DNA from 3 places in the Lysinibacillus sp. OF-1 genome. Region 2 is predicted to be linked to each of the others. Evidence: riboswitches for the same ligand, from Rfam matches in the RefSeq annotation. Region 2 holds a riboswitch; each other region holds the start of a gene.
What was found. A riboswitch is a leader RNA that binds a small molecule or an ion and turns the genes downstream of it on or off. The one in region 2 is predicted to bind S-adenosylmethionine.
Positions count from the first base shown of each region.

Region 1: linked by a shared signal. The riboswitch ahead of NV349_RS01015 (methionine ABC transporter ATP-binding protein) and the one ahead of metK (methionine adenosyltransferase) in region 2 are both predicted to bind S-adenosylmethionine.
Region 3: linked by a shared signal. The riboswitch ahead of NV349_RS18235 (methionine ABC transporter ATP-binding protein) and the one ahead of metK (methionine adenosyltransferase) in region 2 are both predicted to bind S-adenosylmethionine.

Region 1 is NZ_CP102798.1:202,239-206,989, reverse strand. Features, by position in the region: gene NV349_RS01020 (CaiB/BaiF CoA transferase family protein) at 1-1,080, shown strand, start outside; SAM riboswitch class I at 1,335-1,443, shown strand; gene NV349_RS01015 (methionine ABC transporter ATP-binding protein) at 1,551-2,576, shown strand; gene NV349_RS01010 (methionine ABC transporter permease) at 2,566-3,228, shown strand; gene NV349_RS01005 (MetQ/NlpA family ABC transporter substrate-binding protein) at 3,276-4,136, shown strand; gene NV349_RS01000 (M20 family metallopeptidase) at 4,149-4,751, shown strand, end outside.
Region 2 is NZ_CP102798.1:3,579,178-3,583,928, reverse strand. Features, by position in the region: gene NV349_RS17430 (alpha/beta hydrolase) at 1-551, opposite strand, end outside; gene pckA (phosphoenolpyruvate carboxykinase (ATP)) at 637-2,223, opposite strand; SAM riboswitch class I at 2,613-2,731, shown strand; gene metK (methionine adenosyltransferase) at 2,989-4,185, shown strand; gene NV349_RS17415 (gamma carbonic anhydrase) at 4,363-4,751, opposite strand, start outside.
Region 3 is NZ_CP102798.1:3,709,581-3,714,331, forward strand. Features, by position in the region: gene NV349_RS18220 (nucleotide sugar dehydrogenase) at 1-236, opposite strand, end outside; gene NV349_RS18225 (MetQ/NlpA family ABC transporter substrate-binding protein) at 758-1,606, opposite strand; gene NV349_RS18230 (methionine ABC transporter permease) at 1,677-2,345, opposite strand; gene NV349_RS18235 (methionine ABC transporter ATP-binding protein) at 2,335-3,363, opposite strand; SAM riboswitch class I at 3,447-3,550, opposite strand; gene NV349_RS18240 (thioredoxin family protein) at 3,607-3,918, opposite strand; gene NV349_RS18245 (toprim domain-containing protein) at 3,933-4,274, opposite strand; gene gcvH (glycine cleavage system protein GcvH) at 4,365-4,745, opposite strand.

The sequences.
Region 1 (4,751 bases), 1.3 Mb from region 2:
GAATCTTCAAAGCGCGTTGATTTAACACGAATTATGCCTCCCTATGATGAAGATCATGAGGCTTACATTCATCAACATTTAAATCGATCTAAAAAATCAATTACATTAAATCTTAAATCACCAGAGGCTATAGACATTGTAAAATCACTGGTGCAAGAGTATGACGTTATTATCGAAGGTTTTCGGCCTGGTGTCATGCAACGCCTTGGCATTGGCTATGAAGCTCTAAAGGAAATAAATCCAAAGGTTATCTATTGTGCGATTACTGGTTACGGACAAACTGGACCTTATAGCAATCGACCTGGACACGATAATAACTATTTATCTTTAGCAGGCTTACTCGATTATTCACGCCATAAGGATAAAAAGCCTGTCTCCATGGGGGTTCAACTAGCTGATATAGCTGGAGGGACAATGCATGCCGCAATTGGGGTACTGGCTGCTGCCCTTCATCGTGAAAAAACAGGCGAAGGACAATTCATAGATATTAGTATGACAGATGCTGTCTTTTCGCTGAATGCTATGTATGGTGCTGCGTTTATTGGGGGTGGTCGTGTACCACAGCCAGAGCAAGAAATTTTAAACGGAGGCAGTTACTATGATTTTTACAAAACAAAAGATGGACGCTTCTTCTCTGTCGGTAGCTTAGAACCTCAATTTCGTAAACTGCTCTGTGAAGCACTCGACATTCCTGAGTTGATTGATAATACCTTTAATGATTCTTACTATACGCAAATACGCTTTAAAGAGGCTGTTCATGATGCCTTTCTATCAAAGACATATGAGGAATGGCTTGAGGTATTTAACGAGGATTTTGAAGGTTGTGTAGAGCCTGTACTCACTTTTCCAGAAGCATGTGAGCATCCACAGTTGAAGGCTCGCGGCATGATCGTCGATATTCCAAAAAGCGATGGCACCATGCAACAGCAAATTGCTTCTGCCTTTAAATTTGATGGCACTGAGCCTGAGTACAAGTATGTCGGTGCCAAGCTTGGAGAGCATAATGAAGAAGTATTAACTGCACTTGGCTATAATGATGAACAAATTGCTAGTTTACGAGAAAAGGGCGTTTTAGAATAACGGAAAGGTTCAATTTGGAAGTAGGCAATTTTCAAATTGAACCTTTTTATGGCTGCCTGCTCATTGACATCCTCAGTAACATAAGCATAAATTATTTCACTAGAAAAAACGCGGCTACCAATGTACTCCTGCTGTTATAACAGTAAATGGATTTATTTTTCTAATAAAACTTTTTAAAAGAAATGTTGACATATAATTCATCAAGCATTATAGTATTGTTTAAATCTTAACAGACAATTAAATACGATAATTTCTTCTTATCCAGAGAGACTGAGGGACAGGCCCAATGAAGTCTCGGCAGCGGGTTATTAACATAATACCGTGCCAATTCCTGCAAATGTACTTACATTTGAAAGATGAGAAGGAAGTAGTTTCTTCAATAGTGGGGACCTTCCTTTTTTCTTAATCGATAAGAACAAAAGGAAGGTCCTTTTTGTTCTTTATTTTTAAATAGGGAGTTGAGCAAGTAAATGATTGAATTTCAGAATGTAGCGAAAACCTTTAAATTTGGTGATCGTGAAGTGAATGCAGTGAAAGATGTATCTCTTTCAATTCAGCAGGGAGAGATTTTTGGAATTATTGGATTTAGTGGTGCAGGAAAGAGCACATTATTGCGACTTGTGAATCTATTAGAAAGTCCAACCCATGGCACTGTTCAAGTACAAGGTGTTGATATTAATTCGCTCACACCAAAAGAGGTAAGAAAGCTGAGAAGAAGAATCGGCATGATTTTTCAAAATTTCAACTTATTCTCCTCAAGAACGGTAGCTGGAAATGTAGCCTATCCACTTAAGCTGGCGGGAGTGCCTAAAAAAGAAATTAATGAAAGAGTTGCAGAACTTCTTAGTTTTGTTGGTCTTACAGAAAAAGCGAACGATTACCCTGAGCAATTATCTGGAGGCCAAAAACAGCGGGTTGGCATTGCGAGGGCGCTTGCTACCTCCCCTGATATATTAATTTGTGATGAAGCAACCTCAGCGCTCGATCCAGATACAACTGGGGAAATTCTCCGCCTTCTCAAAAAAGTAAACAAGGATTTAGGAATCACTATTTTGCTAATCACACATGAGATGAATGTCATCCAACAAATATGTGACAGAGTAGCAGTCATGGAAAATGGAGCAGTAATTGAATCTAATTCAGTTTTTGATATTTTTACAAATCCACAGCATTTAACGACTCAACGGTTTATTCAATCGGTTCAGCAAGATCGACCATCTGCATCTCTATTAGAGGAATGGAGAAAAAAAGGCGGCAAAAATTTATACCGTGTTATTTTTAAAGGTGATATTGCTAGCGATCCTATCCTTTCTCGCGTAACAAGAAAATTTGATGTGGACGTTAATATCGTCTATGGCTCTGTCCGAGAAATTCAGGAGAAGTTCTATGGGAACTTGCTCGTCTCATTTGAGGGACATAGCGATAAAATACCTAGTGTTCTTACTGAATTACAAGACATTGTAACTGTTGAGGAGGTAAAATTCAATGAAGGTTGATTGGACGACTTTTTGGCCCCGTATTTTTGAATCTACGGGTGAAACGATTTTAATGGTTATTATAACCCTTATCTTCGGTTCTATTCTTGGTATAACAATAGGTTTACTACTATATGTGACACGAAAAGGAAATATTTTAGAGAACAAATTCGTGTTTCAATTGTTAAATTTTTTAATTAATATTATTCGCCCAGTTCCATTTATTATTTTTCTAGTGGCCATTAGCCCATTAACAAGAATGGTTGTTGGAACAACGATTGGTACGTGGGCAGCAATCTTTCCGATGACGATTGCCTCATCATTTGGTATTGCGAGAGTAGTAGAGAATAACTTAGTTAGCATTGACCCTGGGGTAATTGAAGCCGCAAAGGCAATGGGAGCAAGTCCTCTACAAATTATTTTTACTGTATTAATTCCAGAGGCACTTGGACCGTTAATTTTAGGCTTAACGTTTGTGACAGTCGGTTTAATAGATTTCTCTGCAATGGCTGGTACAGTTGGCGGAGGCGGTTTAGGTCATATTGCTATGACATATGGTTATCAACGCTTTGATGGAAGTGTCATGCTTGTGACCGTTATTATTCTTATTATTCTTGTACAAATTGCGCAGTGGATTGGGAATAAGCTATCAAGAAAAATTATGCGACGGTAAGAAGGACATTTTTCATTTGAATAAAACAACGAAAGAGGAGATTAATAATGAAAAAGTGGTTTAGTATTTTATTAGTTTTAACAGCCGTATTAGCATTGGCTGCCTGTGGGTCTGATTCAGCTACAGATAATGCTAAAAAAGAAGAAAAGGTAAAGATTGGTGTAACTGGAACAGATGGTGAAGTATGGCCGATTTTAAAAGAGAAAGCTAAAAAGGAAGGGATTGAAATTGAGCTTGTTGAGTTCTCTGACTATACATTGCCGAATCAGGCATTAGCAAATAAAGAAATTGATATTAATTCCTTTCAGCATATCGCGTTTCTAACACAATTTACTAAAGAAAATAATGTCGATTTAGTTCCAATTGGTGCTACTGTTATTGCTCCAATGGGAATATATTCAGAGAAAGTGAAGGATGTTAACGAAATTAAAAAAGGTGACAAAATTGCTATCCCTGATGACCCTTCCAACCAGGCTCGTGCATTAAGATTATTAGAATCAGCTGGCTTAATTAAATTGGCAGATGATTTTGGTCTCTTCGGTGACCCAAGTAAAATCGTCGACAACCCGAAAGATTTAGACATTTTACCGATTGTAGCTCAACAAACACCACGTGTATTACCAGATGTAGTTGCATCCGTTATTAATAATGGAGTTGCTGGACAAGCTGGGTTTGATCCCGTAAAGGACCCCATTTATCTTGAAGATGCCAACGATCCAAACGCCTTACCTTATGTGAACATTTTTGCTGCACGAGCAGATGATCAAGATAATAAAACATATCAGAGAATTGTCGAGCTGTATCATGAGGAAGACGTAATGAAGGCAGTCGAGGCAGAAACAAATGGAGGATCTATTGTTGTTGATTTATCAAAAGATGAGTTAATAAAACAAAGCAAAGGACTATAGGGGGAGATAAATATGAGCAAAACTTTATCGGGAATTGAACTAATCCAGGAATCCATTGAAACAAATCAAGCATTGTATATTGAAACTAGCCAGGCAATCCATGCCAATCCAGAAATAGGGAATCAGGAGTTTTTCGCAAGTCAAAAGCATGTAGAAATCTTGACGAATGCAGGATTTAAAGTAGACACAGCCGTTGCTGGACATGAAACCTCCTTTTATGCAGTGAAAGACAGTGGAAAACCTGGTTCAACAATTGCCTTTCTTGCTGAATATGACGCTCTTCCAGGTTTAGGGCATGCCTGTGGTCATAATATTATCGGAACAACGAGTGTCGCAGCCGGAATTGCTCTTTCTAAAACATTAGATGAAACCGGTGGAAGTGTCGTCGTCTTAGGAACACCTGCTGAAGAGGGTGGTCCAAACGGCAGTGCAAAGGGAAGCTTTGTAGCACATGGCTATTTAAAGGAAGTAGATGTCGCTTTAATGATTCATCCAGCAGGAAAAACATCTCTAACAAGCGAAACACTTGCCGTTGATCCACTTGATTTTCATTTTTACGGGAAAGCCGCACATGCATCAGGGGCTCCTGAGGAAGGAATTAATGCATTAGATGCA
Region 2 (4,751 bases):
ATCATGACAGTGGCTCCACCCATCGAAACACCATAAAGAACAATTTCAGCGCTCTCATTTAAGCTGACAATGTGATTGACCCATGAAACAACATCAAAACGATCATGCCAGCCCATGCCAATATAATCTCCTTCACTTTTACCATGGCCTCTCGCATCTGGAATAAGTACATGATAGCCCATATCATAAAAATGTTTAGCATACTTTGTCATTTGTGCGCCTTCGCTTGAATAGCCATGAAAGATGATAGCCCATTTGTCAGTGGGGTGATCATTTTGGATGGAGTAAGCATGGAGCTTTAGCGAATCATAGGATTGAAGCGAAGCATCTTCATATTGCTTATGAAACCATTGCTCAGTTGTTTCTTTCTCTTTAGCTTCCAGAGGATTGACAGCTATTACATTATGAGGTGCATCTAGCACTGCTGTTTTATCAGTGTCAGGATTTAATGCCAGATTATAAAAGTAATTTCCTGCAAAAAAACCAGCGCCAACAAATAAAGCTAACAACATTATAAGAATAGAAAATAGTATTTTATATTTTTTTGTCATATGTATCTCCCTAATACTAGCTACCTTCAAGGTAAAGAAAAAGAGAACGAATGAATTCGTTCCCTTTGATTCTTGTGTCTAGTCGTTATTTTAATGGGCCACCAAGTGTAGTAATGGCATCAGAAACGTTTGAGAATTTCTTGAAGTTTTCGTTGAATAAGCCTGCAAGTTCAGCAGCTTTCGCATCATATGCAGCTTTATCTGCCCATGCTTCACGAGGATTTAACACTTCTGACGGTACACCTTCAACTGCTGTTGGAATGTGTAAACCGAAGACAGCATCTTGTGTCGTTTCAACATTTGTTAATTTTCCGTCGATTGCTGCACGTACCATTGTGCGTGTGTAAGACAGCTTCATACGGCTACCTGTACCATATTCGCCACCAGTCCAACCAGTGTTCACTAGGAATACTTGTGCACCATGCTCGTCAATTTTTTGACCTAACATTTCTGCGTACACTGTTGCTGGAAGTGGAAGGAATGGAGAACCGAAGCAAGTAGAGAATACTGGTTCTGGCTCTGTTACACCGCGTTCAGTTCCAGCAAGCTTAGAAGTGAAACCGCTTAGGAAGTGATACATTGCTTGCTCTTTTGTTAATTTACTGATTGGAGGTAATACGCCAAACGCATCAGCTGTTAGGAAGATGATTGTTTTTGGATGACCTGCAACAGAAGGATCAACAATATTTTCGATGTATTGGATTGGATAAGCTACACGTGTATTTTCTGTTAATGAACCATCATCATAGTCACAAATACGAGTTTCTGGATCAACAGCTACGTTTTCTAAAACAGAACCGAAGCGGATTGCATTGTAGATTTCTGGTTCTTTCTCAGCAGAAAGGTTGATTGTTTTTGCATAGCAGCCACCCTCAATGTTGAATACACCATTATCAGACCAGCCGTGTTCATCGTCACCAATTAGCTTACGATCTGGATCAGCGGATAATGTCGTTTTACCAGTACCAGATAGACCGAAGAATAATGCCACATCGCCAGCTTCACCAACGTTTGCTGAACAGTGCATTGAAAGGATACCTTGCTGTGGTAATAAGTAGTTCATGATACCAAAAATAGATTTTTTCATTTCACCAGCATATTCAGTACCACCGATTAAGATCATTTTCTTTTCAAGTGATACAATGATGAAAGTTTCAGAAGCAGTACCATCAACTGCAGGGTCTGCTTTAAAGTTAGGAGCAGAGATGACAGTGAAGTCTGCAACATGAGAAGCTAATTCTTCTTCAGTTGGACGGATAAATAATTGATGAGCAAAAAGGTTGTGCCAAGCGTATTCATTAATTACTTGGATGCTTAATTGTGAATCTTTGTCAGCACCTGCGAAGCCTTTAAATACGAATAACTCGTCACGTTCTTTTAAATATTTTATTACTTTTACATATAAGTTATCGAACACTTCAGAAGAAATCGGTTGGTTGACTTTACCCCAGTCAATTTGATCTTTTGTGCTTTCTTCTTCTACCGTATATTTATCTTTAGGTGAACGACCAGTGTATTTGCCAGTTTCTGCACGAACTGCGCCATCTACTGTTAACATTGCTTCACCACGAGATGTAGCTTTTTCTGCTAATTGTGGTACTGAAAGTTGAACATTAATGTTACCGCCGTTTAATAATTCCTTCAGTTCGTTTGCAATTTCTACTGAATTCATCGATTAAATACCATCCTTTTTTATAGTATTCCCTTGATTTAGAGGGATTTTTTCTTAATTTCAAAAATAGTATAACACAATTGCTTAAATAATCTATACTAATTAAGAAATTATTTTAGAGTTTTTATCACTTTTCAATAAACTGACAAAAAATAATGTTTTTCGAGTAGAATCCGATCAATCCTACTGTAATTAGGCGCAAAAATTGAGCCACACATATGTTACCACAAGTAGCTAGGTATGTTGTAGGGATTAATTTGCTTCTATTTACATCATCATCCAAGTATGAAAAGTTTTTGTGTAATCAGTTCCTTCCTTTCTATACAGTAATACATAAGAAAATATTTGACAACGTTCAACCTTTTCAGTAACATGAAAATGAACGGATACTCTTATCCCGAGCTGGTGGAGGGTCAGGCCCTGTGAAACCCGGCAACCTGCATGTTTTATTTCACAGCATGCGTTGGTGCCAACCTGATGCAAGGGAACATCCCTTGAACGATAAGAGTGAAAGGTTACGAAGTCATTATTCCTTTCCTCATGTGCAGTAACGTGAGTAAAGGATTTTTTTATTGCTAAAAAAGAATGTAAAGGTAAGTATATGTAGTTCTTTCCTTATTATAATGACAGATCTTTCGAAATCCTCGTGTTAAAAGCAGCAGTAACGGCTTGAGAGTTCAATCCTTAGGAGCGGACTTGACATGGGTAATGAGTACCGTATTCATACACAACTACTTTTTGTAAGAGTAATAGGAGGAAAACCAAATGACAAACCGTCGACTGTTTACATCAGAGAGTGTAACAGAAGGACATCCAGATAAGATTTGTGACCAAATCTCGGATGCCATTTTAGATGCTATTTTAGCAGAAGATCCAAATGCACGTGTAGCGTGTGAAACAACTGTCACAACAGGATTAGTATTAGTAGCAGGAGAAATAACTACTTCTACTTACGTTGATATTAAAGGTATCGTTCGTGATACTGTAGCAGAAATTGGCTATACACGTGGTAAATATGGCTTTGATGCTGAAAATCTAGCGGTGCTTGTAGCTATTGGCGAACAATCGCCTGATATTGCACAAGGTGTTGACCAAGCTTTAGAGGCTCGTGAAGGCTCTATGACAGATGCTGATATTGAAGCAATTGGTGCTGGTGACCAAGGTCTAATGTTTGGTTATGCATGTAATGAAACACCTGAACTAATGCCATTGCCAATCAGCTTAGCACATAAATTAGCACGCCGATTAACAGAAGTTCGTAAATCAGGTGAATTAGCGTATTTACGTCCTGATGGAAAAACACAAGTAACGATTGAATATGATGACAATAATGTACCTGTGCGAGTGGATACAATTGTTATTTCAACACAACATGATGAAGAAGCAACACTTGAACAAATTCAAGCTGATCTGAAAGAATTTGTTATTGCACCCGTTGTGCCAAGTGAATTATTAGATGCAAACACGAAATACTTTATTAACCCGACTGGCCGTTTTGTTATCGGTGGACCTAAAGGGGACGCTGGTTTAACAGGACGTAAAATCATTGTTGATACATACGGTGGTTATGCACGTCACGGTGGTGGCGCATTCTCTGGTAAGGATGCAACAAAGGTAGACCGTTCAGCGGCTTATGCGGCACGTTATGTAGCAAAAAACATTGTAGCAGCTGGCTTGGCAGAACGCGCTGAGGTACAACTTGCCTATGCGATTGGTGTGGCTCAACCAGTTTCCATTGCGGTTGACACATTTGGTACAGGTAAAGTGAAAGAAAGCGCAATCGTAGAGTGGGTACGTGAGCTATTTGATTTACGTCCAGCAGGTATTATTAAAATGCTAGATTTACGTCGTCCGATTTATAAACAAACGGCAGCTTATGGTCATTTTGGTCGTACAGATTTAAATGTACCATGGGAACAAATCGATAAAGCAGATGCTCTACGAGAAAAGGCACATCTATAAACTATTGAGCTAAAGTAATGAATACATTAGAAAATTATTCTAATGTATTAAAAAGGAAAGGGGCAATATTGTCCCCTTTGTTTTACAAAAAATCCCTCGCTACGATCCGTGAACATTTTGGTTACACGGAAATGCGAGGTATTTTTTTCGTTAATATTGAATTTTTGTGTATATTGTTTACTTCTGAAGGGATTTATAATATTGTCCTTTTTCTGCATATTCGCGCACGATACGTTCCATATCCTCTTTATCTTCTGCATTTAATTCACGGACTACTTTTGCCGGACGACCTAATGCTAAACTATTCGGAGGAATGACTTTACCAGGAGGTACTAGGCTTCCTGCCCCAATAAATGCACCCTCTCCAATCTCTGCCCCGTCTAATATAATGGAGCCCATACCAATTAAAGCATTTTTGCGAATTGTACAGCTATGTAAAGTGACTTGGTGTCCAACTGTTACCTCATCTTCAATAATTAGCGGAAATTTTGGGCTTTGATGTAAGCAACAAAGATCTTGGATACTGACACGTTTCCCAATAATGGTTGGGGAAACATCACCACGAA
Region 3 (4,751 bases), 130 kb from region 2:
TTTAGCATTTGCTGTATATTTTCTTTAGGTAGATCAGCGATATAACTATGACCATTTTGTAACTGCATGATTTTATCTTGGTTTTTATCAAAGCCTATTACCTGAAACCCACTTTGAACCATTTCCACTGCAAATGGTAACCCTACATAGCCAAGCCCAATAACCCCAATTGTAGCTTTTTTTGTGTGGATTTTTTTTGATAAAGCTTTGCTTAATGATGTCGTTTCAATTGTCATAAAAAATTACTCCTTTATCTAATCTAGTAGTCCATTGTCATCGTTCTTTTCGTTACAGCTTCGTTTGACCATAGTTATTCATGGCAAGCATTCTGCAAAGTAATTTGTCACTTCTCATCATCGTACTGTACAGACTCCTTTCATCGCTACATACTTACGTATGATTTTTCTAGTCAAAATAGATTAAAAAAATAAATTTAACTCAAAAAAACTTCATCAACATTTATATAGTACTAATTATAACTAAACAATTTCTAAACAATCATAAAATATACTCATAAACACCTACATTTTATGTAATTTAATAATATTTGTGCAATAATGTTCATCCTATTTAACAAATAATTTCAGAATTACTTTCTAACTCTAAAAAAATCAACACTAAATTATGTTAATTATTGGTAAATCAACATTTTTTAATAATTGCAATAAAAATAGCCCCCTCAAGTATCATTAATGAGCGATACTTGAGGGGGCTAATAAAAAAGTAAGTGAGTTAGATCACTCACTTACCCTTTTAATTATTGTACTGGTACTACTGCACCTTTCCATTCTTCTAAAATGAAGTCTTGGATTTCTTTAGAAGTTAATACTTCTAATAATTTTTTAATTTCTGGTCTTGTTTCGTCGCCTGCACGTACTGCGATAATATTCACATATGGAGATTCTTTGTCTTCAAGAGAAATAGCATCTTCGATTGGATTTAAACCATTATCGATCGCAAAGTTAGAGTTGATAAGTACTGCATCGCCCTCATCATTTTCATACATTTGTACAAGCATTTCTGGTGCAGTATTCGCATCGAATTTAAAGTTTTTAGGATTTTCTTCAATATCCTTTATTTCTGCTGCCGTTTTATCAATACCTTCTTTTAATTTAATTAAGCCTTTAGCTTCCAGTAATGATAGCATACGACCGTGGTCTGATACTGAGTTAGAAAGTAAGATTGTTGCGCCTTCAGGCAGATCTTCTAAAGTTTTATATTTTTTTGAGTAAATACCGATTGGTTCAATATGAACGCCACCAGCATTCACGAAATCATAGCCATTATCTTTAATTTGCAGCTCTAAGTATGGAATATGTTGGAAATAGTTTGCATCAAGTATTTTTGAATCTAGATCTTGGTTTGGAAGAACATAATCTGTATAAGTTTCAATTTCAAGGTCGATGCCTTCTTTAGCTAAAATTGATTTTGCTTTATCTAGGATAACTGCGTGTGGTGTATTAGAAGCACCTACTTTTAATGTTACATTGTCTTTACTATCTGTTTGATCAGATGCTGAATTGGCATCTTCTTTTTTATCTGTACCACAAGCTGCTAATGCTAGTACAAGTATAGATAAAAATAATCCTGCTAATAACTTTTTCATTTATGACACTCCCTTTTATTTGTTTCAAATATGTTAGCGGTTAGAACCGGATTAACCTCTTTTAGTCTTACTAACGTTTATCGATCTTCACCGTTATGAGATCACCAATCCATTGAATGATAAATACAACTACTAAGATCAAAATAGTTGCCATTAATGTCACATCTTGGCGATTTCGTTGGAAGCCGTCTAGGAAAGCTAAGTTACCAAGACCACCTGCACCGATAATCCCTGCCATTGCAGTATAACCAACGAGGGCAACAGCCGTTACAGTAATTCCTGAAATTAGTGCTGGTAAAGATTCAGGGATCAGTACTTTCCAAATAATTGTGGATGTTTTTGCCCCCATTGAACGGGCTGCTTCAATGACACCTTTATCTATTTCACGTAACGCAATCAATACCATACGAGCGTAGAACGGGGCTGCACCGATAATTAGAGCAGGTAATGCCGCATTTGCTCCCCGAATCGTACCAAGTAAGAATTTCGTAAATGGAATTAATAAAATAATTAACACGATAAATGGGATGGAGCGGAAAATATTAACGATTGAACCCGTTAAAAAGTTAACCATTTTATTAGCCCATAGCTGATTAGGGCTTGTTAAAAATAGAACGATCCCAATGACTAACCCAAGAATAAATGTGACAACTGTAGAAATTGCCGTCATGTACAATGTTTCATACATAGCTTGCCACATATTTTCCCAGTCTACGTTTGGAAAAAGATTAGTTAGCATTTGCGATCACCTCCGTTTGTACTTCGACTGTATTTAAATAACGAAGGGCTTCAGCCACATTTGTTTTCGAGCCATCAATTTGCACAATCAGTGTACCGTATGCACCGTTTTTCGTTTGCGAAATATTACCATGAACAATGCTTACTTCTACATCAAATTGTTTCACAAGATGTGAGATAACCGGCTGCTCGGTCTTTTCACCAACAAAAATCAGTTTGACAAGTTGTCCAGTTGGATAATTTGTTTTGATTTGTGCCACCGTATCCTGTGTTTCCTTTGTATCCGTAATCTGAGATACGAATTTTTTAGTAATAGCCGCTTGTGGTGCTTGGAAAACTTGCAATACCTCACCACGTTCCACTATTTCGCCTGCCTCCATGACCGCTACACGATGACAAATTTTGCGGATGACATGCATTTCATGGGTAATCAAAACGATTGTTAAGCCTAAACGTTCATTGATATCAACGAGTAAATCAAGAATGGCATCCGTCGTTTCAGGATCGAGTGCGGAAGTCGCCTCATCACATAGTAAAACCTCTGGATTATTCGCTAATGCACGGGCAATCCCTACACGCTGCTTTTGTCCACCAGAAAGCTGGGATGGATATGCCCTGTCACGTCCCTCTAGACCAACAAGTGCAATTAATTCCTTCACTCGTGCTTCACGTTGAGCCTTTGAAACACCTGCTATTTCTAGAGGAAATGCAATATTTTCGGCAACTGTTCTAGACCAAAGTAAATTGAAATGTTGGAAAATCATACTTACCTTTTGTCTAGCTGCTCTAAGCTTTTGCCCTTTAATCGATGAAAATTCTTGACTGTTCACCGTTACTGTTCCTGTTGTCGGTTTCTCTAAACCGTTTAATAAACGAATCATGGTACTCTTACCAGCGCCACTATAGCCGATAATGCCAAAAATTTCACCTTTATTAATGGTAAGGTTGACGTCTTTGACTGCCGTTAATTCGCCATTTGCTGTTTTGTACTTCTTCGTAATATTTTGAAGCTGGATCATAGCGAATACTCCTTTTCTCATATAGAAAACCCCTTCACTCACAGACAAGTAGAAGGGGTCACGTATAATAACGTTAAACCGTTCTCTCATCTTTCAAAGAAAAATCTTTGAGTGATTTGGCACCTTTTCACTTTGTGATGGTTGCCGGGCTTCATAGGGCACTTCCCTCCGCCACTCTTTATAAGAGTTCGATATATTTAATGTTTTAGTAATATATTTGATACTTTACCACGCTAGTAAAGTTCAGTCAATTGATTTTTTTAACAATTCGTATAAAAATGGTACGGATTGAAAAGCATAAATCTTATCTGTCACTTTTCCGCCATCACTAACAAGTAAACACGGAACACTTTCAATTTGGTGCTCAACAGCAACATACTCTAAAAAATTTATATTCGCTTTACCTATTGGTAGCTGTGGCAGTAATTGTTCAATAATGGCCATCATTTTAGATGCCACTGCACACGTTCCACACATCGGTGTATATAAATAAAATGCAGCTTTCTGTCCAGACTGTTTAGCCGTTTCCCACTGCTCTTTTGACCATTCTTCCATTTCCTCACGCAACCTTACAAAATATATTCATTATGGATTGAAAAATGTGCACGCAGTAATATCATCGCTAACACTTTTCTTGGTGTCGTCTCTACTTCCTTATAGGTTGGCATTGTACGTAAATGCTCTGCCTCTGGATAATGTCTGTCCATTAATGCACGTAGCTTATCGCCTGAAGTATCTGCATCAAAAAAAGTAAATAGCTCACAGCTCTCATAGGGATCGAGCAGCTCTTCTAATTGATGCACACCAATTGTACCATTCGTACATAGTATTGTAACATTCTCATTTAAAATTGGCTCAATTTGTAGCTTATCTGAGCGTCCTTCTACTATTAAGCATTTTCCCTCGAACATTACGCCACCTCCATTTAGACATCCCCATTATAAGTCATTATATAACAAAAAACGCCGGTAGTTTCCGACGTTTTTCGATTATAGCTTGTCTTATTCAGCGATCATTTCTTCGTATTGCTCTGCTGTCATTAGTTTTTCAACTTCTGATGCATCAGCAGGCTCCACAACGATCATCCATGCTTTTTCATATGGTGATTCATTAACGAATTCTGGGCTATCTTCTAAATCTGCATTTACTTCAACTACAGTACCTGAGATTGGTGCATACAATTCAGAAACAGTTTTAACTGATTCTACGCTACCGAATGGATCATCTGTTTTGATTTCGTCGCCAACTTGTGGAAGCTCAACGAAAACGATATCTCCTAATTCAGATTGTGCGAAGTGAGTAATACCAATACGTACTTTTCCATCTTCTGTTTTTACCCATTCATGTTCTTCAGAATAACGTAAGTCTTTAGGTGTGCTCATGCAAAA